2 regions of the Vibrio rumoiensis genome follow, and region 2 is predicted to be linked to the other one. Evidence: predicted binding sites of a transcription regulator. Region 2 holds the regulator's gene; the other holds the start of a gene.
The links. The regulator CRP, encoded in region 2, controls carbon source genes, mostly activating them, when cyclic AMP is high. The targets are predictions, from matches to a motif close to TGTGANNNNNNTCACA.
Positions count from the first base shown of each region.

Region 1 (16,115 bases), 560 kb from region 2:
CTTCGCTCTTAATTCGCTGGAATCTGCAATGGTGGCGCAGTCAAATCTAACTTCCATACACGACCAAAGTGACGATAGTGACCTGCGGCAATACCAGAACGTGCGCCCATGCCATGATACAAATCTAAGTGGCCACCTTTTACTGCACCACCAGTATCAAGCACAATCAATAACTTAAGAACATGCACGCCGGTCCATTTTCCATTGGCATCCAATAAAGGTACTTCGGCTAAAATTGGTGTCCCCATTGGGAAAATACTTCTATCTCCCGCCACCGCAGCCATAGGTAATAATGGAATACCCGCCGCCCCGACGACATCTGCGCCCGGTTGGCTTTCAAAGAAAACATAAGAAGGGTTTTGCTCTAATACTTCTTGTACTGTTGCACTATCATTTTCCGCCACCCATTCTTTGATCGCTTTCATCGACATTTTTTCTTTAGGAATAAGACCACGCTCAATCAGAATTCGCCCGATACTGACATAAGGGTGGTTATTTTTTCCTGCATACGCAAAGTAATCTAATTCATCGTTATCAGCATAATGAACAAAACCGCTTCCTTGTACTTCCATCAAAAATGGGTCGATCATGTTCGATGCATAACCGAGCTCTAAGCCTTTCCCTTTTAATGCACCATCATAGATTTGTGCGCGAGTTGGACACACTGCACCACATTGAGGTTTTGCATAAACAGGATATTTGAATAGATGGTCAGGAGTATGACGCATTTCAATTACCGGAGAAAAGTACCCCGTAAACAGGATATTGCCTTTTTGATCGGCGCCGGCTAATTGTTCAACATTCACCCCATATTTAGCTAATTCACTCGGATTACCACTTTCTTGTGCCCAAACTTTTAATTGTGCATATAAGTTTTGGTACTTAGCTTTCAGTGATGGTGACGTTTCTTCTACCTTTTCGGCTTGTGCTGAAAAAGTATTAAAATCTCGTGGGGCATCCGTTTCGATATGATCGGTGCGCTCTAGTGTCGTTTCAAGTTTGCCGTCTAAATATTGTTGTCCTCGTTCGGTCGGCTGGGCACAACCAAATAAAATCAATGCCGATGCCAGCATTAAAGCTCGAGTAACAATGAGCTTAGCTTGAAAAGAAGAAAATGAACGAAAAACAGCAAGCGAGTTAGACACGAAAAATCACCAATTAACATAGAAAGAAACGACCGAAGAATGACAAAGATCATCATGCCATACAAGTCAAAAACCACCTATTGAAACATCTTTCAACATAAAGACTTCAATAGAAAAATCACCAAGCAAACAGCATACCGATGAGACAAGAATAATTGTCAGCTTTTCAACAAATTCCCGGTCATTAATCAAGAGAATCGATTTAGCGATAACATTAAGTAAATAGCTATTGCCATAAAGTGAATTATTAGTCATTATTTCAGCATAATAAACCAAGGAGTCGGTGTTGTGAAACTACGTAGTACAGCTTTAGTAAAAGGATTTCGTCAATCTGCCCCCTACCTAAATGCTCACCGTGGCAAAACCATGGTATTCATGCTTGGCGGAGAAGTCTTTACCGATGCCAATTTCGATAACATCATTAATGATATTGCTTTATTACACAGCTTAGGCGTCCGCATTGTGTTGGTTTATGGCGCTCGACCACAAATCAACCACAACTTAGAAACTAACCATTGTGAATCTCAATATCATAAAGGTATTCGGATCACCAACGAATCGGCTTTAAACCTTGCTATGCAAGCCGCTGGTCGGTTGCAACTTGCCTTAACCGCTCGCCTTTCTATGAGCTTAAATAATACGCCAATGCAAGGGACTCAACTGAACGTCGTCAGTGGTAATTTTGTCATCGCCCAACCACTAGGAGTCGATGATGGTGTGGATTATTGTCACAGTGGCAAAGTCAGACGTATCGACAGTGATGCCATTAATCGCATGCTTGATATGGGATCAATCGTCGTGGTTGGCCCAATAGCAAGCTCAGTAACAGGTGAAAGCTTTAACTTGATGTATGAAGATGTGGCGACACAAACTGCGATTCGTTTAAAAGCGTATAAATTGATTGGATTTTGTTCTGAGCAAGGCATCTTAGCGCAAGATGGCCGAGTCATACCGGAACTATTCCCGACTTGTGCGGAAAAATTATTACAAGATATAGAGCAAGAACAAGACACCCAAAGCGGCTATACCAGTGGTACTTTCCGCTTTTTACGTGGCGCATTAGCCGCTTGCCGTGCTGGCGTCCCTCGCTGTCATCTCGTTAGCTACAAAGAAGATGGCGCACTACTGCAGGAACTGTTTTCTTTTGATGGTATAGGCACACAAATCGTGATGGCCAGTGCCGAGCAAACTCGTCATGCTCAAATCCATGATATTGGCGGTATTCTCGATTTAATTCATCCTTTAGAAGAGCAAGGAATCTTAGTTCGTCGCTCACGAGAGCAACTCGAACAAGAGATCCACAAATTCACCATTATTGAAAAAGACCGCTTAATCATTGGTTGTGCGGCGCTCTATCCTTATATCGACGATAAAATGGCAGAAATGGCTTGCGTGGCAGTCCATCCAGACTACCGAGATGGCGATCGAGGCGTCGTATTATTAAAGCATATGAGTCAAGAAGCCAAAAATATGGGAATCAATAAGCTGTTTGTCTTAACGACTCACAGTTTGCATTGGTTTCGTGAACAAGGTTTTGAAGAAGTGGGCGTGGATTCACTGCCAATGGAAAAACGTGGTTTGTATAACTACCAGCGCAAGTCGAAGATATTGGTGTTGAAGATATAAATAGGTTTCTAGGGGCTAGTCCCTAGATTCGCTGCGCTGCTAGGAAAGGCAAAGAGAAAGGTTGCGAGATCCGGGAGCGCTTCGCTTCGTGTTGCGAAAAGAGCTTACAAGCAATACGTATCACTTAAAGTATTAAGCTCTTCGGCTCCCGAACGTAGTGTCCTCGAAACTCGCCCCTAGGAACTAGGAACTAGGAACTAGGAACTAGGAACTAATTTATATCAAATCCCTATGCACTTTCACAACCGCCTTTCTTACCATCATAGGTTCACGAGTCGCACATTGTGGGCGGTGTGATTCACCTGGATAGAAGATAATAAAATCACCCTTTCTCAGCGAAATAAAGCTTTCGTTACTCACTTCATTAAACAGCAGTACATCATTGGTATAATCTGGCTTATCAAGCAAAGCTTGTGGTGTCTCTATTGAATAACCAAAAGTTTCTTCGCCGTCTAAAATGATTTGAATATCTAAGTAGTCACGGTGAATCTCAGTTTTTCGATCTTCTTTATATTCCGTTTCTGGTGTCATCAATACACAAAAAACGTTATCACCATCAATCTCGTAACGACCATTTTCTTCGTTATCCTGAGCGATCAGAATCGCTTGGCGGATATAACTTAAAAATGATTCCGGAAGTATAGAACTCCACTCCAAGCGCTCAACGTTGCCAAAAAACATATCTCACCTTTTTGTTATTATTTTTCATTACTCAGGCCGAGTGGCCGATCAACCTTGCATCAGTTTATCACTTAACCCGCTAGAACGTAGGGTCTTTATTTGAACACCTTGCGCCAAAACCGCTGGATTGGCAAATAAATCCAAACGCGATTTGGCGCGCGTCACACCAGTGTAAATAAGTTCTCTCGTTAATATTTGATTCATCTTATTCGGCAGTACCATCACGGTATGAGCAAACTCACTGCCCTGTGATTTATGAATGGTCATTGCAAAGGCCAATTCATGCTTAGGTACTCGACTAGGCAGTACCCCTTTTATCCGGCCATCGGGCATTTCAAAATACACCCTTAATCTAGGCACCGATTCACTTTCATCTAATAAACAAATACCGATATCGCCATTATGCAGCCCTAGTGCACTATCATTATGGCTGATCATCACCGGGCGTCCGACATACCATAACTCCCCTTCAATCGGCATAATTTGCTGTTGACGAGCCAGTTTTTGTTCTACCAGCGCATTCATACGTTCAACGCCAAATTCACCTTCTCGCACTGCACATAATAATCTCGCTTGAGAAAATGCTTTTAAGGTGGCGAATGCTTGGTTTTCCATCGTCTGTTTTGTTGGTGTATCGAATGCCGAAAATAAATCACCTTGAACCATCGACGGTTCTGAATTTCTAAATTGATGAAGTTGCTGGCAATAAGGAAGATAGGCATCAAGCATCATGTCACATAGCGCCATCTGAGCTTGCTCTACATTCAAGCTATCAGGTGACATATCCGTAGATGAATAGGGATTCATTCGGTGTAAATGAATATCATCAAAGCCTTGTCGCCAAACTTGCTCAACATGATTCGGCAACCCCGCATTGATCGCTTTCGCCAATTGACCCACGCCAGAACGTGCATGAAAACGATAGCTCTTTTGTAGCATGCACAAACTATCCGAAATTGTATTGGCTTTAACCGCTGATTGAGGCTCAACGAGACTTTGGTAACCGGTTAATCCAGATAATAACTGGCCAAATTCAGCTTGATAGCCGCGAGCAGTAAATTGACAAATATCGCCTAAAATCGCCCCCGCTTCGACTGACGCTAACTGATCCTTATCGCCTAATAAAATCAAACGCGCATGACTCGGCAGCGCTTGCAGTAATCGGAACATCATAGGCAAATCGACCATTGATGCTTCATCGACCACTAAAATATCCAAATGTAATCGATTCGATTGATTATATTTGTACTCCACCGTATTCGGTCTTGCGCCTAACAATCGGTGAATGGTACTCGACTGAGATGGCATCATCGCTTTAATTTGATTGCTCACGGGCAATTGCTCAATCGCCAATCCAATCGATTCAGTCAAACGTGCCGCCGCTTTACCAGTAGGGGCAACCAATTTAATGATGGGTGCTTGAACAGAATGGTGTGCTCCTGTCAGTTGTTGAGATTGAACAATCAAAGCGGCCAATAATTTAGCTACCGTGGTCGTTTTACCGGTTCCAGGGCCACCGGAAATCACCGAAAATTGACGGGTTAGCGCCACCGCCGCCGCTACTTTTTGCCAATTCAAACAAACCGATAAAGGAACCAAAGTGTCTAATGCTTCAAGCTGCGTCACTTGATTTGCCTGAACGATCACCGAATCAATGCGGTTCCAATCTAATTTATCCGTTTTGACCACATCGAGCATTTCACATACCAAGCGTTGACGCTCAGTCGGGCTATTGTGCACACCACTTTGTAGTGCATCCCAAAGGTAGGTGTAATCTCGGGCAAATAAATCCTCTAATGATTGCTTCATGGCAGAAAAAGCATCTGACTCAACACACAATGTTTTCGCTCTTGCCATGAACCCCTTCGCGACTTCCGCTTCATAATGCCAATAACGAGTCAGATAAAGTCGGTCGTGCTCAAGCATCATAGGGCGTGCTTGTAAGTCCGTTGATTCTTTGCAAGCAACGCCAATGACGCTGCTATCCAGCCCGACATATTGCTCAACCAACTCCAACCAATCCATTTCATTATATTGAAATAGCAAATCAGCAAAGCGAGCCTTCAATTCTGGATATTGTCTTGCCCAGAACGTGAACGATAACGTTTCACTGACATTAATATCACGCAGACGTAAACAGATATGGCCTCGGCCAAATTCATAACTCACAAGACCGGCAAGTAACGCAATATGATCCGCTTGCAAACGAGAAGGTAGAATTTCATCATGATGACCGAGTAGACATTGCTGATGAATAAAGCGAGCAAACTGAACATCAATTGCGCGTATCGCCCCAAGTTTTTCGAGTGATAAAAGCAGATCGAGTGCTGAATTAGGTTCGACAATCGACGAGTTAATCGTGTGTGTCATTATGCCGACTCCCCATCTAATAAACGGTCAAACTGTTGCAAAAACGCTTCGCTCGGTTTAACAGAAAATACGCCATATAACGTATCTTGTTCTGGTTGCTTGCTTTGCTCATTCGTTTCGCCTGATTGAGCAAAGCCACGTAAAAATAAATAATACACACCACCAAAATGTTGTTGATAATCATAATCAGCAAGTCGACTTTGCAGGAAACGATGCAGTGCTAAAGCATAAATTTGATATTGAAAATCATAACGATGATCAATCATCGCATGTTTCAGATTTTCAGGATGATAGTCCTCAATAGAGTGGCCTAAATGATTCGATTTCCAATCCAAAATATAGTATTTACCTTGATGCTCAAACACTAAATCAATAAAGCCTTTTAACATGCCTTTGGTCGGTAAAAAGCCCAAATCACCCGCCACTTGAGACAGCTCATCATGATCTTTCACCAAGCGATTCAGTTGGCTGGCAAGTAAAGATTCAACCGGCAGTAAAAATTCCATTTCCACCAATCTTTGATTCGGTCCTTTGTCCCCTAAACGCAGCTCATGCCCATCTAAAGGCGTTTGCATCACTTGGCGAATCATGACTTGGATGGCGGGTAGCCATTGCAGATCATATTGCTCCTGTTGCAATAAATCAGTGATGACTTGAGTATTTTCAGGGCTGTCCGCTTGAGAAGTAAACTCGATTCGCTCAAAAATGGTATGCAAGAAAGTCCCGGGCCTTGCTCCGCGTGGAAATTCAAACATTGACCAAGGATCCGCAAGGACTTCTTCCTCGAGATCCGGTATAAAATGGAGATCTTGTGCCAATTTGAGCTCGGCAGCATCGGAATCAATCGGTTTTTGTGCATCAATGGCGACATCAAAATCAGCGGTTCTGACCTCTTGTGAGTGCGTGGCATGATGGCCTTGTTTCACCAAGCTGGAGTAACTGGTCATACGCCATTGACGATCAATTGACGCTAAAAAACGCTTGGCTTGCAAAGTAGGTAGCTCGCTTTCTAGTGGCGCAAAACGTTCTGTTGGTTCATTTGGAAAGTCGATGAGCTCAATACTGCTCACATCTGAACACATTTGCTGACAAGCGGCCATTAAACCAGCACTTTCTTTCGCTTGATGATGTTGAAGGATTGCACCAAGGGCACTTAAATGCGCGGTCGATTCATCTTTTTTAGTATTGCCTTTTTTGAGTGGTGCAAGGCCAATAATACAACCATAAACGGCACGCGTGAGTGCGACGTAAAGCAAACGCAGATCTTCAGCTAAGCGTTCTTTTTCTGCCAACGCTAAACCGTCATCAGGTTTGGATAAATCTAAAATGGTTTGCTGCTTATCCGCTTGATAATATTTGGCGACTTTTGCCGCTTTAAAATTATTGGCAAAAGGCAGAAACACCAGATCGTATTCCAACCCTTTTGATTTATGAATGGTGATGATTTGCACCAAATTTCGCTCAGACTCTAAACGCTGAGTTTGATCGCTAATTTCACCATCATGCTGCTCAATATTTTCTGCCAACCAACGAATTAATGCGCTTTCCCCTTCGAGCGACAAGCTGGCCTGCTGCACCAATTCGGATAAATGCAGTAAATCCGTTAATTTACGTTCACCGTGAGTTTCCAATAACCAACGCTCAGCAATCTGTCTTTGGCTGATCATCGCGCGCATCATTGGCAACACGCCACGCTTTAGCCACAATTGATGGTATTGCTCGAACTCATTAACCGCATTTTCCCAAGCATTTTCATCATAATTAAACTGATCGAGCTGCGCCATGTTCAATGCAAGCAGATCACTGGCGAGAATCGCACGTAATGAATATTCATCGCTGGGATTAGCCACCGCCATCAATAATCGCAATACATCTTGCGCCACTTCACTATCAAACACACTATCACGGTTAGACAGATAAACGCTGGCAATGCCTTGATTGGCCAATGCTTCTTTGATCAATTTACCTTCTCGACCAGTGCGTACTAATACCGCAATATCACCAGCTTGAATCGGATGCGCTTGGGATTTTTTATCAATAAATAGCGCTTGTTGTTGCTGAGAGGCGCTCAAAATATGATGGATTTGGTAAGCCGTGTGCTGTGCCATGTGCTGGTTATAATCTTGCGCGGCAACGGGCTGGCTTATGTCCGGTTGATATAACCACAATCCAATGGCTGGTTGAGTTTTACCGTTTACCGTCCAATGCATCTTGTCAGCATTAGGACTGGATTTGACTGGCAAGAATGGAATATCAGCATCGTATAAAAATGGTCGCTCATCAAAGCTAAAAATACCATTTACCGCCTGTATCACCGTATTACTTGAGCGCCAGTTAGTCTCCAGAGTGTAATGTTCCGTTACCTCGTTACGAGCTTGAATATAAGTAAAAATATCGGCGCCACGGAAGCCATAAATCGCTTGCTTCGGATCGCCAATCATAAACCAACCAGTTTGCGGCGAATCCAAGTAAATTTGACGGAAAATCTGATATTGCTGAGGGTCGGTATCTTGGAATTCATCAATCATCGCCACTGGATAAAGCTGACGAATACGGCCAGTCAACAAACCTTCCTCATCTTGCACTATCGCTTGCTCAAGCTGACTCAATAAATCATCAAAGGAAAGTTGAGCCTGACGCTGCTTAGCCTGTGCCAATAACTGACGGCAACCTTGAATCGCTTGGTATTTAAAAATCAGCTCAAACTCAGGCTGGTTGTCGAGTAATTCATCGATCGCCACAAATGCCGCATGCTCTGCGACCGGGCCTTTTTTCGCATCAGTGGCAGACGTTAATGTGCTTTGTGAAAAGCGAATCAACTTATCGCAAATTTGACCATCATTTCGATCGCTTGCTGCCCACTCATGCACTTCATCAAGCCAAGCCGGTAAACGCGTTTTGTTGTATGGGTTTCTTTTAATCCCCGAGCTATCAATCAAGCTAAACAAATCACTACGGCTCGCATTCCAAAGTGATTTCACTTTTTCGATTCGAGCTAGGTGCTGCTGATAAAGTGCCGGTAAATCGACATCGAGTTTAATCCTTGGAAAACTTAGCGCTGGACCTGAGAGGTAGTTGCCAATTTCATGCAATAACGACTCAGGGCTATTCCATAATGATTGGATTTGCGCTGCTAATACCGTCGGCAATGGATAAAAATGACGACGCCAGTAATCACTCACGACTTGTAGCTTAAGTTGGCTTTCATCAGTAATAAATTCATTTTGAAAGCGGCTGCCAGATTCAAAAGCATTTTGCGTCAGCATTCGTTGGCAAAAACCATGAATAGTGAAAATCGCCGCTTCATCCATTTGGCGTTCTGCTTGCAATAAGATCTCAATCGCGGCTTGCTGATTCGGCGTGTCAGCCAATAACGGAGCTAACACAGGGTCTGAGGTTTCTCCTCGTGCAAATGCAATACGCGCCTCGTGAATACGCTGACGAATTCGGCCACGTAACTCTGCGGTTGCCGCTTCAGTAAATGTCACAACCAAAATTTGATCAACCGTTAATGGCACTTGATGCGCCGTCCCCTCTTTACCATGCCCAAGCAATAAGCGTAAGTATAAAGCGGCAATGGTAAACGTCTTCCCGGTACCGGCGGAGGCTTCGATCAAACGAGCGCCATGCAGTGGGAAAGTCATACTATTGAGAGATTGCGCCATTAAGGTTGTCCTAATAAAATTGGTCTTTCAATGGATAGGCTGATTGCTCTTTCGTGAGGACATTCTCACTTTGTACGATCAATGCCTTCAAGTATCCAAACAAAATTGATAGTGAGAATTTACTCACATTTTTTACTGCATTATCGGCTTACTATTCCCGCCACATCAAGCCACTCACGTTTAACTGGCTTAATGCAAACATAATCTAATAACGATCTACGGCATTATTTGTTGTTTTAGCGATGGATTCGCTTCTAACAATGACCCCAGTTTTAATACTGAAAAAATGCCCAAAGTAGACAGAAACAAAACCATTACCTCGACTCTCCGCCGCCCAGCAAGCGCCCTACACTTATAATGACTTGCTGGCGGCGTTTCTTTTTAACCACGATAAACGTTATGTTATTCGTCATCACTGTGATCTTGGCAATGTTCTATTAACGGGCGCAGCCAAAGCTCAGCTTTTTGTATTAATGATTCAGCAAGCTCATGATCCCATTGTTTCCAAACTCGTTGAATATAGTGATCACTTCCTTCTCCCATTGAAACGAAATTATCATTGAAGGTGTTTTCCATTGCCTGATAAGCTTTTTGTTTGATTTCTTGATCTTCAAAACCAAGCCACTGCCCTTGCTTATCATAACCTTGCTCGATGCCCGCAAAAGCACATTTCGGAGCAAACCATAATGGTTCATCCATCCCCTGATAGTAGGCTTCCAGTAAAGATTGTAAGTGTTGCTTGGCTTGTTCTGAGGTTAAAGGCTGTAGCTCTAATTGCTGAACTTGACCTTTTCGCACGCCAAATAAATGAGTAGGTAGTGAGTGCCCACTTGCATTTAAACATAAGTGTTCTATCCAATACCCTAATAAGTTCGCACTATGAATTCCGCCACTACGATAACGCAACATGCCTTGTTGATATTGTCCAGTCAGCCAACCTGCTAAGTGATGGGTTTGCTTATATTCACCGAGCGTTAATTCGAACTCGAGTGAGATTTCCACATCAGTTTTAGACCCTGCTAAATAAGGCAATAAACCGGCGGCCAATGGCTGAACATTGGCTTGTAATTTTTGTGCCGCTAGTTCACCAAACCCGGCGAGCGGTAATTGACCTTTCGCTTGGTGCTGTTGTAAATACGCGTTGGCGCACTCATCAAACTCCTCTAGTGTCGGCATCGAAGATTGTAACCATTGCTCAAGTAAGTTTTCACCAAACCAATAGTTATCTAAGCCATTCAGCGCAAAAGGCTCATCGTCCGTTTGATTAACCGATAGCGGGCTAATATCTAAATAGGTTTTTAATCGTTGATTGAAAAAGTACTTCACTGGCAAACGCCAAAAGCGCAGTAGATCTTGCAACTCTAGCCAATATTGACCATTCGACTCTTTATCCAACTGTAAATAATAAGGTTCTAACGATTGGATAAATGACGGGGCAACATGGTTACTTGGTTCTTGGCTGGCTTGTTGAGCGGCAGGCAACCACTCTTTGGCGTAGCTGGCGAGCGCGGCATCACTGCCATCAAACGCACGTACACTAAACGGCACCAAAGGATGCACATGCGTTAAATGATCAACTAATGCTTGTCCAGACTCATCACTCGGCTGCGATTGATGTTCTGAAAGTGTGTAGTTTTGCTGGCAATATTCTAATAATTCCGCCACCAGCACTGATGGCTCTTTATCACTGTTATCTTGAATGGATCGCCCCACATAGCTGATGTACAAATATTGTTGAGCAGATAACAATGCTTCTAAGAAAAGATAACGGTCATCATCACGGCGTGAACGATCGCCTTGACGTGTGCGACCATTAATCAGATCAAAACCTTCGGGCGCCACGCTACGTGGATAGAGCCCATCATTCATACCTAATAAACACACCGCTTTAAAAGGAATCGAGCGCATTGGCATCAAGGTACAAAAGTTCACTTGTCCGGCTAAGAAACGCTGGCTAACTCGTGCATTCGACAGGTGGTTTTGCAGATATTGCTCAAGCACTTGTGGGGAAATTTCTTCATCTTGCTCAAATCCAGCATCGTGCAATTGCTCACTCAGTTGCTGAATGCAATCTCGAATAGCCCCCAGAATCACTTCACCTTCTAGTTCTACCACAAAAAAATCATCTAACATCGACAGCAAATAGTGCTGCCATGTCGAAAATTGTTGAGCTTGCGACAACCGGTCTCGATATTGCTGCAATAGGCTAACAAAACTGGCTAATTTACCCGCCAGTTCGGCATCTAAACCTTGTACTTCATCAAAGGCGGCAATCACATCATCACCAGCATGATAAAGCCCTGCGGATTCAGGCATCGCATAGCCTAATAACATGCGTTCAATACCAAATAGCCAGGTATTTTGTTTATGGCTAGGAAGGTCAAATTGCGCAGCCGTTTGTTCATCCAACCCCCAACGAATTCCAACCTGTTGCACCCATTGCGTCACACGTTCAAACTCATCATCATTGATCGCAAAACGCTGCATCACGGCGGGAACTTCAAGTAGCTCAAGCAGTTCCGAGGCTTGGCAGCGGCGCATTGGCAACGACATCAAACGCATAAAGGCTTGGAGAATTGGGTTTTCTTGATCAACACTGCGATCTGAAATCGAATAAGGGATATAGCGCTCACCTGCAGCATTACCAAAGACTGCCTGAATCGCATGGCTGTAGGCATTAATATCGGCCACCATCACAATAATATCGCGAGGGTTTAAATCTGGGTCTGCATCAAACATGGCCAATAAGCGATCGTGTAATACTTCCACCTCTCGCATCGGGCTATGACAGACATGCAATTGAATTGAAGTATCGTCAGGTAAAACAACGGGTTTATAATCGCTCGTTGTCGCCGATAAGTCGTCGTCTTGATGCTCGCGTAACTCTAAAATATCTTGCTGAATCGCGTGTAATAAACTGTCGGACTCAATTTCGACAAATGCATCAATTTCATTCGCTTCCAGCTGAGACAATAAATACAAATTATCGCGCCCCAATTTCCCCATTGAGGCAAGTAAACTATTCCCCACGGCGTCTTTAGTGTGCAAGGTTTGTGATTCTGTCAGCGCATTTTGCTCTATCGTGCCTTTCAGCCAAGCTGAAGATTGCTCACTATGGACAATTTGACGGGATTTCGCGGCCAGTTTGGCTAAATATTTACGATCGCGCACTTCGCCCCAGTAATAACGGCAAGGGTTGGTAAACATTAAATGCACATCAATATGTTCACCTAGAGCATGCAACGCATCCATATAACGAGGAGGTAATGCGGTAATACCAAACACAAATAAACGTTTAGGCAGGTTGGCTTGTTGGCTTACGTCGCCGACATAGCTTTGCAGCATATCAATAAAGTGTTCATATAAATTGGCACGATGATACGGCGACTGACCTAGCGAAACGGTTTGATCGTATAAAGCCTGCCACAAAATAGGTTGCCACGGATGCTCGCCATCCAATTCATTAACGGTTTCCCCTGCTTCCCAGGCGGCGATCCATTCTGGACGATACACTAAATAGCCATCGAAAATATCGGCAATTTTTTCGGCTAATTGATAACGTTTTGATTGATCGTCATCGCATTCTAAATAGCGCTTTAATGGCGAAAATTCAGGCTGTTCTAACTGAGTAGGCAGAATTTGCATCAACTTCCACGTCATCGCATCTTTATTAAATGCACTACGCTTAGGAACATCAGGTAAAACTTGGGTAAACAAATTCCAAATGAAGGTCGCGGGAAGTGGAAATTCGAGATTCGCCGCGACACCAAATTCTTTGGCAAGCTCCATTTTCAGCCACTGCGACATACCAGGACTTTGCACCAAAATTTGTTCCGCTTGGAATGGGTTCTCTAGCGGGTTTAAACGGATCAGCTCAACCAGTAGAGACTTTAAAACATCAACTTGATTGGAATGGTAAACAGTAAACACAAGGCACTCACGCTACAGGGCTCAGATAGTCACAGATTAGCATAAGTGCCTTAGGGGGTTGAAATTGTTTAACCGAATGTATTAGTGATTATTAACTCTATTATTTATATCGATGGTTCTTGTTGGCAGCCCAAGTAATTGATGTGGGCGATAGAACATCCAATAACGCAACGCGACATACGCCACAATCAGTGTTGCCACGATAAGCTCCCCCATCGCCAATAATTGAATCGACTCCCGATATTGGGCTAAGACCTCCACCGTCGCCATCCAATGCGCCGTTTTAAATAGCGCGGTGGCGCCAATCACCATAGGAAACGTAAAAGCCGCATAACCGGGACTAAAAGGCAACATTAACAACTTAAAAAACGCTAAATAAATGAGCACTGTCATCAGTAGCGCAAGCGTCATTAAGCTCATCACTAATAACAAAGACGGCTCAGGCGTAAAGGTTAAATAACCCGCCAGTGATAAGCTTGCAGGTGCGGCCATAATGGCCAAGGTTGGCTTCGCCGCATCGGGTACTTGCTGACAAAAAATAAAACGATAAATCATCATCGGTAGCATAACGGCATAACAGGCAATACCAAACACCAATACGGAATACGCAATCCAAGAAAGTGTTGGATTACCTGAATACGAAACGTCTGCCACAATGATACCAATCGGCGGTACAAACCAACTCGGCACCATGTGATGAACTTTAAATTCTTTTGCTCTATGGTAAATAAATGCGGCTAAGAAAATAATATGCAGCCCTACCGCGAATAACCACAAACTATCGCCCAAAACAGGGTTAACATGCCCGACAGTACTTGATACCACCATTGTTGCCATTGAGAATGTAGGAACAACACTGCCGACAACAGGATGCGCGATATCATTGGCAATCAATTTGGGATGAAAAATAAACTTAATCGTTAAAATAACTAATAAAACCGAAGCAATCCCAGCACTCCAGTGTTGAGCATAACCATTAAGTGGCAAGGCATTTTCCCAGCACCATCCTAAACTCGCGATACCTAAAGCCAGTCCAGCCATAGGAGTTGGAGCGCCAGCAATTCGGGTCTTAATCGTCTGATTCATCATTGCCTCACAGGGTAAAAGTAACCAATGAGCACATAATAACCTTGCACAATGTTTAAATATATCTAATTATATTTAACAACCGTTTAAATAAATAAAACATAAATCGAGATCCACTATGGCGACCAATGTGACACTCAAACAACTCAAAGTATTCACCGCACTGACTCAACACAAAACCTTAACCGCGGCAGCTGAAAAGTTATTTCTATCTAAAGCCGCCGTGAGCTTGTCTTTAGGGGAACTGGAAAAGCAACTAGGTCATGTCCTGTTTGATCGTGTCAATAACCGCTTGGTTTTAAATCAAGAAGGCAAACGTTTATTACCCCTTGCCGATGAACTTCTGCACCGTAGTGAAGACATTCAACACATGTTTCAGTTTGATCAGTCTCTACATGGTCAATTGAAAATTGGTGCCAGTGATACCATAGGTAACCAAGTTGCACCTTATTTGCTGCGAGACTTTCGCCGACACTCACAGCATCAGCAACAAAGCTTATTAATCTCCAATACCAGTTTGATTTGTGAAAAGCTGACTGATTACGAGCTCGATTTAGGATTGGTAGAAGGAAAAGTACAATCCGACCAACTTTTAATGCGGCCTTGGAACCAAGATGAAATGTGTATCGTCTGCGCGCCCAATCACCCTCTCGCCCAAGTAGGCTCAATCAAAGCTGGCGATTTGGAAAATACCCAGTGGTTACTACGTGAAGCAGGTTCGGGAACTCGAGAATTTTTCTTACGTACCGTCGCTCCACGGATTGAAATATGGACAGAGTCATTCCAACTCAATACTACGGAAGCCATTATCAATGCCACTGCGGCCAACCTTGGTTTAGCTTGTCTATCTCGCTTAGCGGCACAATCGGCCATTCGAGATAATCGGGTTGTTGAGTTAAAAGTACCACTCGATATGACGCGTCGTTTTTGGCTACTGGTACACAAAGAAAAATACCAAAGCCCATTACTGAAAACCTTTATGCAATTTTGTACTGATTGGAAAATGCTCACTTCAATCTAGCATCGCATAACAAAAACGATAACTGCTGGACATTTACCAAAATTAACTGTATAAAAAAACAGTTATACCAGTAATAAACGTTGGTATTAAATACATTCAAAAAATTGCATACGAGGATAACCATGGCTGTAATCGTCAAGTACGTGGTGGAACGCAACGGAGAAGAAAAGATGACTTTTACTTCCAAGGCTGAAGCTGACGCTTATGACAAAATGTTGGATATGGCGGACGAACTATTCACTTTGTTAGAAAGCAGCAAGATCATTGAAGATGATAACCAAAAAGAAGAGTTATCTATGTATCTTGCACAAAATAAAGATGAAGTATTATTCGCTTTAGGGGCTAAACGTCGTCCTACAGAAAAAAAAGCCAAAGCGCCGAAAAGCACAGATAAAGATAGCGAAGCAGCATAAGCCTGTACTTCACTATACAAATGAAACAGCCAGTTAGCCCCATAGCAACTGGCTGTTTTTACATTCCCTTACGGTTAATTCACAATTAATACCGAAAGCTGAAACTTCCATAACATCTTCTCGACTTACACTCTGCTATTGTAAGTATCAGCGTTGATTCAACACGATTAGCTTACGA
Region 1 covers NZ_AP018685.1:848,382-864,496, reverse strand. The annotation lists gene mltA (murein transglycosylase A) at 9-1,091, opposite strand; gene VRUMOI_RS03935 (hypothetical protein) at 1,212-1,400, opposite strand; gene argA (amino-acid N-acetyltransferase) at 1,434-2,771, shown strand; gene VRUMOI_RS03925 (YhcH/YjgK/YiaL family protein) at 2,988-3,452, opposite strand; gene recD (exodeoxyribonuclease V subunit alpha) at 3,501-5,822, opposite strand; gene recB (exodeoxyribonuclease V subunit beta) at 5,822-9,487, opposite strand; gene recC (exodeoxyribonuclease V subunit gamma) at 9,890-13,417, opposite strand; gene VRUMOI_RS03905 (TDT family transporter) at 13,499-14,503, opposite strand; gene VRUMOI_RS03900 (LysR family transcriptional regulator) at 14,622-15,524, shown strand; gene VRUMOI_RS03895 (YebG family protein) at 15,647-15,937, shown strand.
Region 1: a site for CRP is predicted at 9,600-9,615, ahead of recB (exodeoxyribonuclease V subunit beta). Genes of this name have one in related genera too.

Region 2 (16,115 bases):
CCAGTATTTTCACCATTAGCAATTTTAATGGCTGACGTATTCAGGTCTTCTAGAGAATGAAGTACGATTTCACAATAGTTGCCAATTAAGCTCGCTAATCCATCAACCACCGCTTCATAAGAGTGAAGAATGATCTTATCGTGCTCAGTAAAGGGCATCACATGAACTGACTCCATTTCCAATAATGCTTCAGAATGCACAACTTCAGATTGACTCACACTCACCTCTACTCCGATAAAAAACAGTTTATAAACACTGCTGAACAATTAAACAAATTAACGTAAGTTTATCAGAAAATTTGAAAGAGACACCGTTCTAACTTCAATATGATGATTTGGAACAAATAATTGCCCGACTTTTTTCTGTGCAATAACCTGAAATAAAACGCTAGATGTAAAAAAGGCCCATCAAACTGATGAGCCTAAATCAAATCTATCCAGTCAATTATTTAGCAGCTGGCGCCTTTGGTGCTTCTGCTGATTTCACTGACATTAACTCAATTTCAAATACTAATGTTGAGTTAGCAGGAATAGTTGGAGTGTCTTGTTCACCATAAGCAAGCTCTGGCGGGATCACAACTTTATATTTAGAACCTACTTTCATTAGCTGTACCGCTTCAGTCCAGCCAGGAATTACGCGGTTAAGTGGGAAAGTAGCCGGTTCTTTACGATCGTATGAACTATCAAATTTAGTACCATCAACCAATGTACCTTCGTAGTTCACGACAACAGTATCCGTTGCTTTTGGTGAAATGCCGTCGCCTTCTTTCTCAACTTTGTAAAGAATACCTGATTCAGTTTTCTTCACGCCATCTTCTTTAGCAAACTCAGCGCGGAAATCATCACCGGCTTTTTTCGCTGCTGCTGATTTTTCAGCGGCTTGCGCTTTCATTTTTTCAGAAACGCGCTTATCAAGTTCTTGAAGTGCTTGATGAGTTTCTTCTTCTGTCATACTTGCCTTATTAGCAAATACGTCTTCAATGCCTTTTAACACGATATCTTTATCTAGGTTGATACCGATTTCCGCTGGCTTCTCAATGCTAGTATTTAAGTAGTTAGCGAAAGAAACACCAATTGCGTATGCCGCTTTTTCGTCATCCGTTTTGTATAGAGTAGAAGCTGCCGCTGATTGAGTTTGTTCAGCTTTTGCTGCTGCTTGTGGTGCGTCTTTTGATTCTTCTTTCTGACAACCAACTGCAAGTAAAACAGTGGCTGCAAGCAATGATACTTTAAAAATCGATTTCATTAAATTCTCCAGCATGATGGCAAACCATCGTTATGATGTATAAAAATTTATTTTATTAATATCTTAGAACTGTCGTAGCTCTATAGCCAAGCAACTCCCTATGCGATTGGTGTACATTAACACTATCACGGGCTTAATTTAAGCTATTGTTAGCTGACTGTATTTTTTCAGTAAAGTTCATTTTTATCCATAAAATAAGCCTGACTATTGGTGAATATATTAATAAAATATGAAGTGTATTGTATTTGTCACCGAATGATTTCACTCAATCAATGATAAACAGAGTGGCATATTTCAGGTATAATCCCGCCACTCCATATTGAAACGATCGTGTTTCATCACGACCTGTATTGAATAACCAAATAGTGAACAACATGCATTCAGATAATATGACCCACGAATTAAAACAACGAATTGATGATCTAGAATGTCAGGTAGCCTTCCAAGAACAAACCATCAACGAACTAAATGATGCGTTAAGTCAGCAACAAATGCAGCTCACTCGCATACAAGATCAAATGAAGTTCGTGGTCGGTAAAGTGAAAAATCTAGATGCCTCTAACTTAGCCGATGCATCAGAAGAAACACCACCGCCTCATTACTAGTGCACACTGTTGCTTTGATTGTTTGCATAATAAAAAACGCCAACGTTAGACGCTGGCGTTTTTTATTTAAAGATTAGTGAGAGCAGCCACAGCCGCCATTACCATCACAACCTTCTTTTTTCTCTTCGTGGTCATGACCACAACAGTCGCCATCGTGATCATGATCATGGCCACCAGCTTGGTGTACATGACCGTGAGCCATTTCTTCTTCTGTCGCAGCACGAACGGCAACAACTTCAACATCAAATGTTAATGTTTGACCAGCAAGCATGTGGTTACCGTCAACCACAACTTCATCGCCATCCACTTCAGTAATTTCTACAGGGATTTGACCTTGGTCAGTATCCGCTAGAAAACGCATACCCACTTCAATTTCATCTACACCGTGGAATACGTTAGCAGGAACACGTTGAACTAGACCTTCATTGTGCTCACCGTAAGCATCTTCTGGAGCAATCGTTGCTGAGAATTTATCACCAGCGACTTTACCTTCTAGCTCATTTTCTAGGCCAGTAATCAGGTTGTTGTGACCGTGTAGGTAATCTAACGGTGCTTCAACCGTTGATTGGTCAACGACAACACCATCTTCAACTTTTACTTGATACGCCAAGCTTACAACAACGTTTTTTTCAATTTTCATATTCGCTCCAAATTCAGATTAAGCGTGAGAATGTGTGAGCACTTAATCTTTATGTGCAAGATAATGGGGATAAGCTAAGCAGATTTCAATCGATATTAATGGATTATTTTACAAATCTTATTAAGATCTGGCGCTTAGCCAACCCTATTCTGGTTTAAAAATACCAATTAATTGCTCAGTCCCGTGCACGCTCTGCTCTATTGCTTGTGGCGTCTTTTGCTCCACATAATCACACTCAACGCACTCCACTACTTCAATTTGGTTTTCTTCCCATACACGCAAACTATCACTTTGTTTACACATCGGGCATTTAGCGCCGGCAATAAATCGTTTCTTGGTTTTCATAACGGTCCTATTTCATAGCCATGAGCTTAGTTAATCCCAATGCTGTTGAGCTTGGCGATCACTTTCCATCTCTCGGTCAAAAATTTCTTCTAATTCTTTACGTGCTTCCTTGGCTCGAATCCCCATATCTTTATCCTCCATGTGCAGAGGTAATAGCTCTTTTAACATTGTCGTATCGAGCTTACGAAAATGCGCTTCAGCCCGCTTCGCTTGGTATGGATGCATACCTAATTGCGTCAAGACTTGCCGCCCAAGATCTAATGCCCCTAAAAAGGTTTCACGAGAAAATAGCGTCACGCCAATATTCATCAATTGATAGGCTTCAACCCGGCTACGAGCACGCGCCAATATCTTTAAATGAGGAAAATGCTGTTTACACAACTCTGCAATTTTCAATACTTCATCAGGAGAGTCCGTACAAATAGCAATCGCCTCTGCTTGTTCGGCGCCAGCTGCACGTAACAAATCAAGTTGAGTTGCATCACCGTAATACACTTTGTAGCCAAATTTGCGTAATAATTGAATTTGACTCGCATCACTTTCTAATACCGTGATACGGATCTTATTGGCATACAGCAAACGCCCCACAACTTGGCCAAAACGACCAAAACCCGCAATGATCACTTTGGGCTCTTCATTCACTACATCCGATTGCATACTCTCCGTATCGTTAATCGTACGGTTAAACCATTTTTGTTGGGCTAATAAAATCAAGGGGGTGGTCATCATAGATAAACTCACCACAACTAATAAGAATGAGCTCACCTCTGCGCCAAGTAAGCCATGACCTTTCGCCGCTGTGAATAATACGAAAGCGAACTCACCACCTTGGCTTAAAATTGCCGCCATACGGCTACGGGCTTTTGCTCGAGTGCCCATCAAACGAGCCAACAAGTAAAGAATAAAGCCTTTTATGGTGACCAACGCGACGACCGCCGCCAAAATTTTAATGGGATACAAAGTCAGTAACCCAAGATTCACCGCCATGCCTACTGACATAAAAAACAAACCCAGCAACAAACCTTTGAATGGTTCGATCGCGCTTTCTAATTCATGACGATATTCACTTTCGGCCAACAGTACGCCCGCCAAAAATGTGCCAAGCGCCATCGATAACCCAAGTTGTTGCATGATAACGGAGATACCAATCACCAACAGCAGCGCCGCCACCGTGAACAGTTCACGTACCCGGCTCATCACTACATAACGAAAAATCGGACGCAATAAATAATGACCGCCGACTAATAGCCCCACCACACCACCAATCATCCAAACGGCGTCGAGCCAATCACCGCCAACATTACCAGCTAATAGAGGAAGTACCGCCAACATTGGGATCACGGCAATATCTTGAAACAGTAAAACCGCAAAACCAGACTGACCCGTTTCGGTTCCTGCCAAGCCTTGTTCTTCGATCACTCGTAGTGCAATTGCCGTCGAAGAAAGTGCTAACCCCATCCCTATCACTAAGCTATTTTGCCAACTCATGCCAAACGTATTGGTAATAACCGAAATAACCAAGGTTGTTACGACCACTTGCGCACCGCCCAATCCAAGAATCGGCATACGCATTTGCCAGAGTTTTTTGGGGTTTAACTCAAGGCCAATCAGAAACAGTAATAACACCACCCCAAGTTCAGAAAAGTGCATCACGCTATCAACATCGCTAATCAATCCCATCCCCCAAGGACCAATCACTATACCCGCCAATAAATACCCCAACACCGAGCCTAAACCTAAACGTTGCGCTAAAGGAACCGCGACAACCGCGGCGGCAAGAAATACCACGCCGCTTTCTAAGAAATCAATTGTTGATGCCATAATCCTTCCTTGTACTATTGACTATCTTTCAGTGGATTCAACAACCAGGAGCGATACGTTTGCGCATGTTCAACACGCACCGCTTGCGCTACATTTCTTGCCCAATAAAGAACCAAAGGTTCAACCCAATGCATCTGACACAGTTTTGCGGTTAACTCAAAAGGCTGCAAAATTTGTTCCAAAGGATATTGATTATACCCTTGAGCCGAAAAGGCCTCTTTCGACCCTCCCGTTGTGATCACACTACGCCAGTATTTGTCTTTTAATGCTCGCCCTTTCCCAAAGGCAAACCCTTTCCCTAATACCGTATCCATCCATTCTTTCATTAAGGCTGGGCATGAATACATAAACATCGGGTGCTGAAAGACAATCACATCGTGCTCCAGCAACAAACGGTGCTCTGAAGCCACATCAATAAAGAAATCAGGATAACAGGCATATAAATCATGCACGGTGACATGAGGCAAGCCATGAGCTGCCTTCAATAGCATTTGGTTAGCAATGGAATTATCGGGATCGGGGTGAGCATAAATAACTAAAACGCGCGGTGATTGTGCGCAGTTATCGTCACTTTGAGTTGGCGTGCTTACATGCTGGTTTATATCGGACATCCTGACTCCCTGACATCGATGACTCTCTATTCAAACAAGATATAAAAACCTTGTCTCTAAGCTTTAGGCAAGTAACCTCCTGATTGCCTACCCCTTAAACGATTGAAACGCCCAAAACCGATTCAGTCAATCTTCATCGCGATAAAGCAAAGGGATAAAATCATCATATCGTAAATCGTATAATAATCGACATTTATCCTTGAAACGCCTAATATTCAAGCCGCTGCATTTTCTGATTTTTCATGCCTAAAATAAGACTTCTATGATTACATTTTCAGACATTCAATTACTTCGTGGTGGTAAGCCACTTTTAGAACAAGCTTCAGCCACTATTCATCCTGGCGATAAAGTCGGCCTAGTGGGGAAAAATGGCTGTGGTAAGTCTACGCTATTTGCTTTACTGAAAAATGAATTATCCATTGATGCTGGTAATTTCCAAATGCCCGCACATTGGGAACTGGCTTGGATTGCTCAGGAAACGCCAGCTTTAGAGCGTGCCGCTTTAGACTATGTGATTGATGGCGATCGTGAATATCGTCAATTAGAGCAAGATCTTGCAGCAGCGGAACAAGCCGACAACGGTACCTTAGTGGCTGAGTTACACGGCAAACTCGAAACGGTTGGTGGGTACACCATCAAATCTCGCGCCGCAGAATTATTAAATGGCCTCGGATTTAGTCAAGAACAAATGCAATGGAGCCTAACCCAATTCTCTGGTGGTTGGCGCATGCGTTTGAACCTTGCTCAAGCCCTACTTTGTCGCTCGGATTTACTCCTGCTCGATGAGCCCACCAACCACTTAGATTTAGATGCCGTATTGTGGTTAGAAAAATGGCTACAAAACTACCCTGGCACATTAATCTTAATTTCGCACGACCGTGATTTTCTTGATCCCATCGTGGGCCGCATTATTCATGTTGAAAATCAACAACTCAACGAATACACCGGTAATTATTCATCATTTGAAAATCAACGTGCGCAAAAGTTAATGCAGCAACAAGCGATGTATTCCAAGCAGCAAAAACAAATGTCGCACATGCAAAGCTATATTGATCGTTTTCGCTACAAAGCCTCTAAAGCTCGTCAAGCCCAAAGCCGAATTAAAGCACTAGAGAAAATGGAAAAAGTGCTCCCCGCACAGTTTGATAACCCATTTAGCTTTGAATTTAGAGAACCTGCAGCTCTGCCGAACCCAATCATGATGATGGATCAAGTATCGGCAGGTTACGGTGATAACTTAATACTAGAACATATTCGATTAAATCTCGTTCCGGGTAGCCGTATTGGCCTACTTGGTCGTAATGGCGCGGGTAAATCGACGCTTATTAAATTGCTTTCCGGCGAACTCAATCCACAAAGTGGTGATTTAACCTACTCTCAAGGCGTGAAAATTGGTTACTTTGCTCAGCACCAATTGGAAACCTTGCATCCTGAAGAAACCCCTTTACAACACATGATGCAGATAGCGCCCAATCATACAGAGCAGCAACTACGTGATTACTTAGGCAGCTTTGGCTTTGTCGGTGAGAAAGCGCTCGATAAAGTCGCACCATTTTCAGGTGGTGAAAAAGCGCGCCTCGTTCTCGCCTTAGTCGTTTGGCAAAAACCGAATTTACTTTTGCTCGATGAACCCACTAACCACCTTGATCTAGATATGCGTCAAGCCTTAACCATGGCACTACAAACCTTTGAAGGTGCGATGGTCATCGTCAGTCACGACCGCTATTTACTCCGTGCTACCACCGATGATTTATACCTGGTCGACGCCAAACAAGTCGTGCCATTTGATGGTGATTTAGGGGATTACTACAAATGGCTTACCGAACAACAAAAGCAAGATAAAAAAGACGCACAGCCTGATAGCACGACGGAACCAAGTCAAAATAGCGCCGCAGCCCGTAAAGAACAAAAGCGACTTGAAGCAGAATTACGTAAACAAAGTGCACCAATTCGCAAAAAACTGACACAACTCGAAGTAAAAATGGACAAACTGAGCGCACAATTAGCCGATGCTGAAGAACAACTTGGCGATGTTTCTCTCTACCAAGATGAAAATAAGGCTAAGCTTACCGAAGTATTAACATTGCAAGCCTCCAGTAAATCTCAGTTAGAAGACGTTGAAATGGAATGGATGGCCTTGCAAGAAGAATTGGAATCTCTTAATCAATAATGACGCAATATAACCCTCTGCCTTTAACTTTTGAACGCTTATGGCAATTTAGTTTGCAACATTACGGCGTGCGTGAAATAAAAGAAGCTTGCTTAGTTTTACAGAACCGGCATAAAGGCAAGGTTAACTTAGTCTTATTATTAAAATGGCTCGATGAACATGAATTGAGCCTTTCTGAACAGCAATGGGAACAATTAGATAACGCGATTGAGCGAACTGAAACCCTATTGCAACAATTTCGAGATTACCGCCGCAAAGCCAAACCTCACTTACCTGATACACTTTATCGTGAATCACTGCAATTTGAATTACAATTAGAACGCCAACAACAATCCGATCTTGTTCATTGTATTAATCATCTTGATCTATCATCAAGAACGAGCCAACCAATGACTCATCTTTATTGTCAAAAACTAGGCGCGCCACACCTGTCAGCCATTTTTTATAAGATAGAAAATTAAAGGCTAATCTTCATGCCATCTACAAAATATATTCCCTTACTTCTGGCCAGTTTCATCACCCTACAAGCAATGGGTCTACCAATTAAAATCGGTGATGCATTGGGTTAGGACAAAGGAACACTAAAAGCGTACCGCTAAGGCACCACCTCTAGTGTTTGGGTAGATAATCATCCTTACTTGGGCGATAACGCTGCTGACTTCACCATGCCACTTGGCTATCGCCAACCTATTTAACCTCAACTGCAATTCTTTAGAATCTGTGGTTTTCTGGAGCTCATAAATGATCATTCCATGGCAAGACATCGATCCTGATACACTCGATAACTTAATCAAAGAGTTTATCCTACGTGAAGGTACCGATTACGGTATGCAAGAAACCTCGCTTGAAACCAAGATCAAACAAGTGAAGGGACAACTAAAATCAGGCAGTGTCGCGATTGTTTTCTCTGAACTGCATGAGAGCGTCGATATCAAATCCATCAATGAGTTGAGCTAGTGAAAAAGCGGTCAAATGGTGCCGCTATTTATTCTTGTGGATCATTCATCTACACTATCTCTCAATATTTAAGTCGAAAGAAAGGATTATCATGTCGGCAAAGCATCCCATTATTGCAGTAACGGGTTCATCAGGTGCAGGAACGACCACCACCTCAGAAACCTTCAGAAAAATGTTCAATATGATGGGCATCAAAGCCTCTTGGGTTGAAGGCGATAGCTTCCATCGCTATACACGCCCAGAAATGGATGTCGCGATCCGTAAAGCCAAAGAGCAAGGTAAACACATCAGTTACTTTGGCCCTGAAGCGAATGACTTTCCCGCTCTAGCTAATTTTTTCCATCAATTTGGCAAAGAAGGTACGGGTAAAGTTCGTCGCTACTTACACAGCTTTGATGAAGCCGTTCCTTACAATCAAATGCCTGGCACTTTCACACCATGGCAGGACCTACCTGAAAATACCGATGTTCTTTTTTATGAAGGCTTACATGGTGGGGTGGTCGATGGTGATGTTAATGTCTCCAAACATGTGGATTTTTTGATTGGCATGGTGCCGATTGTTAACCTTGAATGGATTCAAAAATTCGTCCGTGATACTCGAGACCGTGGACATTCACGTGAAGCGGTGATGGATTCAATTGTGCGCTCAATGGACGATTACTTAAATTACATCACGCCACAATTCTCCCGCACTCACATTAACTTCCAACGTGTACCCACCGTTGATACATCCAATCCGCTTAATGCCAAAGGCATACCGAGTTTGGATGAAAGCTTTGTGGTGATCCGATTGCGTGGAATTAAGAATGTTGACTTCCCATATCTGCTCGCAATGATTGAAGGTTCATTCATGTCACGTCATAACACACTTGTTGTGCCGGGCGGTAAGATGAGTTTTGCGATGGAATTAATTATTCAGCCGCTACTCCATCAATTAATCGAAACAGGAAAAATCGCCTAAAAGTGTTACTCAGAACACACTTAGTGCCGACTCTGTGACATTGAACACGGTTTAATCCCCTAAAACCCCACACTTAGCCGATCAAAGTCAAGAAATCCGCTCTAGAAAGGGGTAGTATTGAAGGGCGACTGCAACAAAGTTTGTAGCTATAACAATTAACACCTATTCTATTTGACCAGTTTAGCCGGTCTCAGGATGAATGACTCAAAACTGAGCAAGCCTTGTAGAGGAAGTAACAAATTATGGTTCTAGGTAAACCTCAAACTGACCCAACATTAAAGTGGTTTCTATCGCATTGTCACATCCATAAGTACCCATCAAAAAGTACTTTGATTCACGCAGGCGAGAAAGCAGAAACCCTTTATTACATCGTAAAAGGGTCCGTGGCTGTATTAATCAAGGATGAAGAAGGCAAAGAAATGATTTTGTCTTACTTGAACCAAGGTGACTTCATTGGTGAATTAGGCCTATTTGAAGAAGACCAAGAGCGTACTGCTTGGGTTCGAGCCAAATCACCTTGTGAAGTTGCTGAAATCTCATTCAAGAAATTCCGTCAACTTATCCAAGTTAACCCAGATATTTTGATGCGTCTTTCTGCACAAATGGCAAAACGTCTGCAAATCACTAGCCAAAAAGTAGGTGACTTAGCATTCCTAGACGTAACCGGTCGTATCGCTCAAACGCTACTAAACCTAGCGAAACAACCTGATGCAATGACGCACCCAGACGGCATGCAAATTAAGATCACTCGTCAAGAGATTGGTCAAATTGTAGGTTGTTCACGTGAAACGGTTGGCCGTATCTTGAAGATGCTAGAAGAGCAAAACTTGATTTCTGCCCACGGTAAAACCATCGTGGTTTACGGCACGCGTTAAGCATTACATCGCGTTTAGCAGAGTTACAAAATTAAAAGCCACTGAATGATAAGTTCAGTGGCTTTTTTAGTATTCGAGTTTCGTTATTCGGGCGCTACGCTGCTTGTGGATCGAAAAAGATGAGAGCCGAGAGCCGAGAGCCGAGAGCCGAGAGCCGAGAGCCGAGAGCCGAGAGCCGAGAGCCGAGAGCCGAGAGCCGAGAAGATTGTGCAGCGAGACAAACTAATGTCAATAATTCTTTCAGCTCCCGAGCCTAGCGTCCTAGACACGAATATCGAAATTACCCTATTGCCGGCAACATCCCAAGGCTGATCATAACTTGAACTGAAATAATCACCACACCAACGGCAAGTGTTAGCATTAAGGCTGGCGTTCCACCGGAAACGGTAAACGACTGAGTCTCTTGGTTTAGGACTCGAGAACGCATCACCATCGCAACCGGTAATAAAATGGCTAAAATCGCTAACGCAATCGCTGCATAACCTAAGGCCATAATAAAACCTTGTGGGTAGAACAGCGCAAAACATAACGGTGGTACAAATGTCACTAGTGCAATACCAACACGGCCACCTTTGCTTTGATTCTTATTTAAGCTGTCACCTAAAAATTCAAATAAGCCTAAACTCACACCAAGGAAGGAAGTGATTAACGCCAAGTCGGCAAAGACAGAAACGACTTGTGAAATCACCGAGCTATGAATCACTTGTGAAAGCGTGCCCACTAAAGCGGTAACATCACCCGCTTGTGAAAGCGTGGCTTGTTCAACCACACCGAGCGTGGCCAGCTGCCATAAGATGTAGACGACTAGCGGTAGTAAAGAACCGAAAACCATCACCTTTTTCAATGCTTGCATATCAAGGTTCAAATAACGCACCACCGCAGGGATGCTACCGTGAAAACCAAAAGAGGTAAAAATCACAGGCAATGCAGCAATAATCAAGCCTTTCTCTAATGGCATATTAAGTAGATGAACCGCTTGAATATTGGGCGTTAAGAAGAACAACATCACGGCCATCGCAATGAGCTTGCAGGTAAATAAAACTCGGTTAACGCGGTCGACCGATGAGGTACCAAACGTCACAATCGCAGCAATAATGATGGTGAAAATCAACGTACCGATACCATTAGATACATCAATAGCAAACCAGTTATGTAATTTTTCATTAAACTGACCACCACCGCCCGCGATGTAAGCGGCACACAGTGCATAGAAAAGAAAGAGCATGGCAAAAGTCGCCACCCATTTTCCTTTGTCACCCAAAAATTGTTTCGCTAACGTGTGTAGAGTGGCATCGTAATCAGCATGTTGGTGCAGCTCTAACATGAGCAATGCGGTATAGGCCATTAACGCCCACATCCCAATCATAATGATTAAAGAAGTGCTAAAACCTAAGCCTGCCGAAGCAATTGGCAAGGCCAACATACCTGCGCCAATCGTAGTGCCAGCAATAATCAAAGTACTGCCAAAAACCTTTGAGTTACTCATGAGTGTGTCTTTTACCTAGTGGAATATTTAGCTGACACATTACCATTTATCAGAAGTAAATCGAGGTGAAAAGTCGAGATATTGATTAAACATTCGACAAAATTGACTTGGAATGGGGTTTTATTGGTGTGTATAAAAATAATTACACATGTAAATAAAAATAAACCCAGAGAGAGATTCCCTCCAGGTTTTGACATCATTGGCTTTCAAAGATTGAAATAATAAAGCTTAAATGCCGTATTGCGCACGGTATGCTTTTACCGATTCAAGCTGCTCAGCATTACCACCTTGCTCTTCAAGGTACGTCACAAGATCGCCGAGGCTAATGATCGAAATCACTGCACAACCAAAATCTCGTTCTACTTCTTGAATCGCCGATAACTCACCTTTGCCTTTTTCTTGGCGATCGATGGCCACTAAAACGCCTGCTAGATCAGCGCCATTGGCTTTAATGATTTCCATCGATTCACGAATCGCGGTACCGGCTGTGATCACATCATCCACCAGCATAATGCGACCTTCTAACGGGTTACCCACCAGATTACCGCCTTCGCCATGATCTTTGGCTTCTTTGCGGTTAAAACAATAAGGCGTATCGATATCGTGATGATCGGCAAGTGCTACTGCTGTCGTCGTTGCAATCGGAATGCCTTTGTACGCAGGGCCAAATAACACATCAAATTCAATACCAGAATCAGCCAAAGCTGCCGCATAAAAGCGACCTAAGCGCGCAAGATCACGACCAGTATTAAACAAACCCGCATTAAAGAAATACGGACTAGTACGGCCAGACTTTAAAGTAAACTCGCCAAATTTAAGAACTTGTTTCTCAAGGGCAAACTCAATAAATTCACGTTGATATGCTTTCATAAAATATCTCTATTTGGTCCCTAGTTTCTAGTGTCTAGTCCCTAGAGGGTTTCATCTTCAATTTCAGCTGTAACAGACTCAAATTGTACTCAAAAAAATAGCCCCTCAATGAGGAGCTATAAAAACAAACTATTCCGCCAGAGTGGCTTTCTGGACCGCGATAATATCGTTAATGCCTTTCTCGGCTAAATCCAGTAACTGATTCAATTCTTGACGAGAGAACGCTTCGCCCTCGGCGGTGCCTTGCACTTCAATCATCTTACCTTCTTCGGTCATCACCACGTTCATATCGGTATCGGCAGCAGAATCTTCCACATACTCTAAATCGCATAACGCGTGCTCACCTAGAATACCCACTGAAACCGCAGCAACGTGACCTTTCATCGGGTTCTTCTTCAATTTACCAGAAGCCATTAATGATTGAATCGCATCAGCCAAGGCAACACTTGCACCAGAAATAGAAGCGGTACGTGTGCCGCCATCCGCTTGAATCACATCACAATCAACGGTGATCATCATTTCGCCGAGTACCTCTAAATCGACGACCGCACGTAGGCTACGAGCTATCAGACGTTGGATTTCCATAGTACGGCCGCCTTGTTTACCACTGGCAGCTTCACGACGGTTACGAGTATGGGTTGCACGTGGCAGCATACCGTATTCAGCAGTTACCCAACCTTTACCACGGCCTTTTAACCAACCCGGTACTTTTTCTTCAACACTGGCATTACACAACACCTTGGTGTTACCAAACTCAACCAATACTGAACCTTCAGCATAAGCCGTATAGTTACGAGTCATTTTAATCGGACGAACTTGATCAGCAGCGCGATCATTTGGGCGTAAAGTTGAAGACATAAAGAAATACCTGATTAGCGATAGAATTGGGGCAAGAGTATAACGAGCTTAACGTTAAAAAGCGATCATCACTTAGCCATTTTCACCTTGAGCTGTGCTACCATAGCGGCAGAAAATCACCACATTATTTAGACTAGGTAATCTTCAATGATCTATAGCATGACCGCTTATGCCCGCAAAGAAATCAAATCTGATTGGGGCAATGCCGTATGGGAAATTCGCAGCGTTAACCAACGTTATTTAGAAACTTACTTCCGCCTACCAGAACAATTCCGTGGTTTAGAGCCAATCCTACGTGAGCGTTTTCGTAAGCGTCTAGCACGCGGTAAAGTAGAATGTCACCTACGTTTTGAAGCGAATACCAAAGCGCAAAGTGCCCTCAACATCAATGAAGATCTTGCTAAGCAAGTGATTCAAGCGGCCAACCAAGTGATGTCGCTAACCGGTGAAGACTCCCGCATTAACCCATTCCAAGTGATGAACTGGCCGGGCGTGATGGAAGCACCAGAGCAAGATATGGATGCTATCCAAAAAGAATTGCTTGCGGCATTTGAAGAAGCGATGACCGATTTCATCGACGCGCGTGGCCGTGAAGGTGCCAATATGAAAGCGCTGATCGACCAACGCCTTGAAGCCATCACAGCAGAAGCTGCCAAAGTCCGTGCTCGCATGCCAGAGATCCTACAATGGCAACGTGATCGCCTAATGAATAAATTTGAAGAAGCCAAAATCGAACTCGACAGCTCACGCGTTGAGCAAGAGCTGATTCTACTGGCGCAAAAATCTGACGTAGCCGAAGAACTCGACCGCCTAGATTCTCACGTAAAAGAAGCCAACAACATTATGAAAAAAGGCGGTGCCTGTGGTCGTAAACTCGATTTCATGATGCAAGAATTCAACCGTGAAGCGAATACGTTAGCGTCTAAATCAATTAGTACAGATGTAACCGCATCAGGTGTTGAGCTGAAAGTCTTGATTGAGCAAATGAGAGAGCAAATTCAGAATATTGAGTAATCAACCACTCTGCATTCAAACTAAAACAGCCCTCTTGATTGAGGGCTTTTTATTACTCTCATTCACACCTAGTTACAATCAAACAGATGCCGATTCGAACTTGAACCCTCATCATCTGTCTCTTAGATGTCTTACATAACATCATGATAAAGGTAAGGTTTGAAAACACTGCATCATCTACGTACTTCTACCGCAACTCGCTGGGCACTGATTCTTGTGCTGTGGGTGGTGTTAGTGTGCCTGATGAAAAATATGAATGTGTTGTCGGCGGCTTGCTCGGTGTCGGCTTCTCAATCGAGTAGTGTCGCTGCAAATTTCACTGCATTTTCTGATAATAGCATTGAAAATACAGTGAAATCGGATAGTGCGAGCGAATGCCACTTATCAGAAAAGCTGCTGCAATTTCATTTTCATCAACTTGATAGCGTGGTGATTAGTAACCTATTACCGAGCTTAATAATTGCCGCCTTCCTGTGGTTTAGTCTTACCTCACATCGAATATTTCATAAACCTCCGGTCCCCAAACGGCGACGTCATTTAGAGCTTTGTATTTTTCAAGAATGATAAATAACCCACCACTCTAATCATCTCCCCCTTTTTATAGGGTGGGTCGTGTTTGTTATTTTCATTGTTAGGAATACTTATGCCATTTTTTACTGTATTCACACGCCTTCAATCTAAGCTTTGTCCATTGCGCTTTGGGTTGTTTGGGCTATTTGCTTTATTCAGCATTCAATTAACCGCCGCACCATTGACGACGGGCTGGATTAAAGCACCACAGCACCCGCCAGTTGAGGTGCAATTTGTATTAACGGGACAGATGGATGCTGACCAGCATGTCGCCGGTTTTATTGAAGTCAAACTCGATGATGACTGGAAAACCTACTGGCGTTCTCCGGGCGAAGGCGGCGTGTCTCCAGAGCTAAACTGGCAAGCCCCCAGTAATATCGAAACGGTCGATTGGCAGTGGCCTTATCCGCAGCGTTTTGATGTTTTAGGCATCGAGACCCTCGGCTATAAGCATGATGTGTTATTTCCATTATCGATTAAGGTCGAGGATAGCCACCAGCCCGTGACCTTTAAGGCCAATTTAAGCTTATCGTCTTGCTCAACCGTGTGCGTGATCACCGACTATCCGTTAGAGCTCAGCTTTACTCCATCAGACTTACAAGCGGATCCGGAGGCGATGCGCCGTTATGCTCAAGCGGTCAGTTTAGTGCCGCAAGATTCGTCTCGATTGGATAATGCACGAGCTACATGGGATGAATCTAATCATAAACTGCAAGTCTCTCTCACCAGTCAGCAAGGTTGGCAGCAACCTGATCTGTTTATTGATGGCAAGGCAGAAAATGTTGCCGATAGCAGTTTTTCTCACCCAAGGGTATCGATTGATGGTAATCAGCTGACGGCTTGGTTTGATGTTTCTAATTGGTTAGGTGAGCCGAATTTAAGCGGTGAATCGGTACAAATCACGGTGGTCGATAAGCAATTTATTGCCGAACAAACCATTGCGTTAACCGATGGACCGGTTATTGAAGCCGGCGCAGGCTCATCATTATTGACGATGTTTCTCTTTGCTTTGCTAGGTGGTTTGATCCTCAATGTAATGCCGTGCGTGCTCCCAGTATTAGGTATGAAACTCACCTCGGTATTAAGT
Region 2 covers NZ_AP018685.1:290,242-306,356, reverse strand. The annotation lists gene VRUMOI_RS01375 (helix-turn-helix transcriptional regulator) at 1-176, opposite strand, end outside; gene fkpA (FKBP-type peptidyl-prolyl cis-trans isomerase) at 445-1,245, opposite strand; gene VRUMOI_RS01365 (SlyX family protein) at 1,620-1,850, shown strand; gene slyD (peptidylprolyl isomerase) at 1,924-2,490, opposite strand; gene VRUMOI_RS01355 (YheV family putative zinc ribbon protein) at 2,635-2,835, opposite strand; gene kefB (glutathione-regulated potassium-efflux system protein KefB) at 2,866-4,656, opposite strand; gene kefG (glutathione-regulated potassium-efflux system ancillary protein KefG) at 4,671-5,267, opposite strand; gene VRUMOI_RS01340 (ABC transporter ATP-binding protein) at 5,530-7,437, shown strand; gene VRUMOI_RS01335 (TIGR02444 family protein) at 7,434-7,898, shown strand; gene VRUMOI_RS01330 (YheU family protein) at 8,179-8,394, shown strand; gene VRUMOI_RS01325 (phosphoribulokinase) at 8,486-9,355, shown strand; gene crp (cAMP-activated global transcriptional regulator CRP) at 9,598-10,230, shown strand; gene VRUMOI_RS01310 (aromatic amino acid transport family protein) at 10,511-11,716, opposite strand; gene pyrE (orotate phosphoribosyltransferase) at 11,945-12,586, opposite strand; gene rph (ribonuclease PH) at 12,716-13,444, opposite strand; gene VRUMOI_RS01295 (YicC/YloC family endoribonuclease) at 13,592-14,458, shown strand; gene VRUMOI_RS01290 (hypothetical protein) at 14,618-15,022, shown strand; gene VRUMOI_RS01285 (protein-disulfide reductase DsbD family protein) at 15,102-16,115, shown strand, end outside.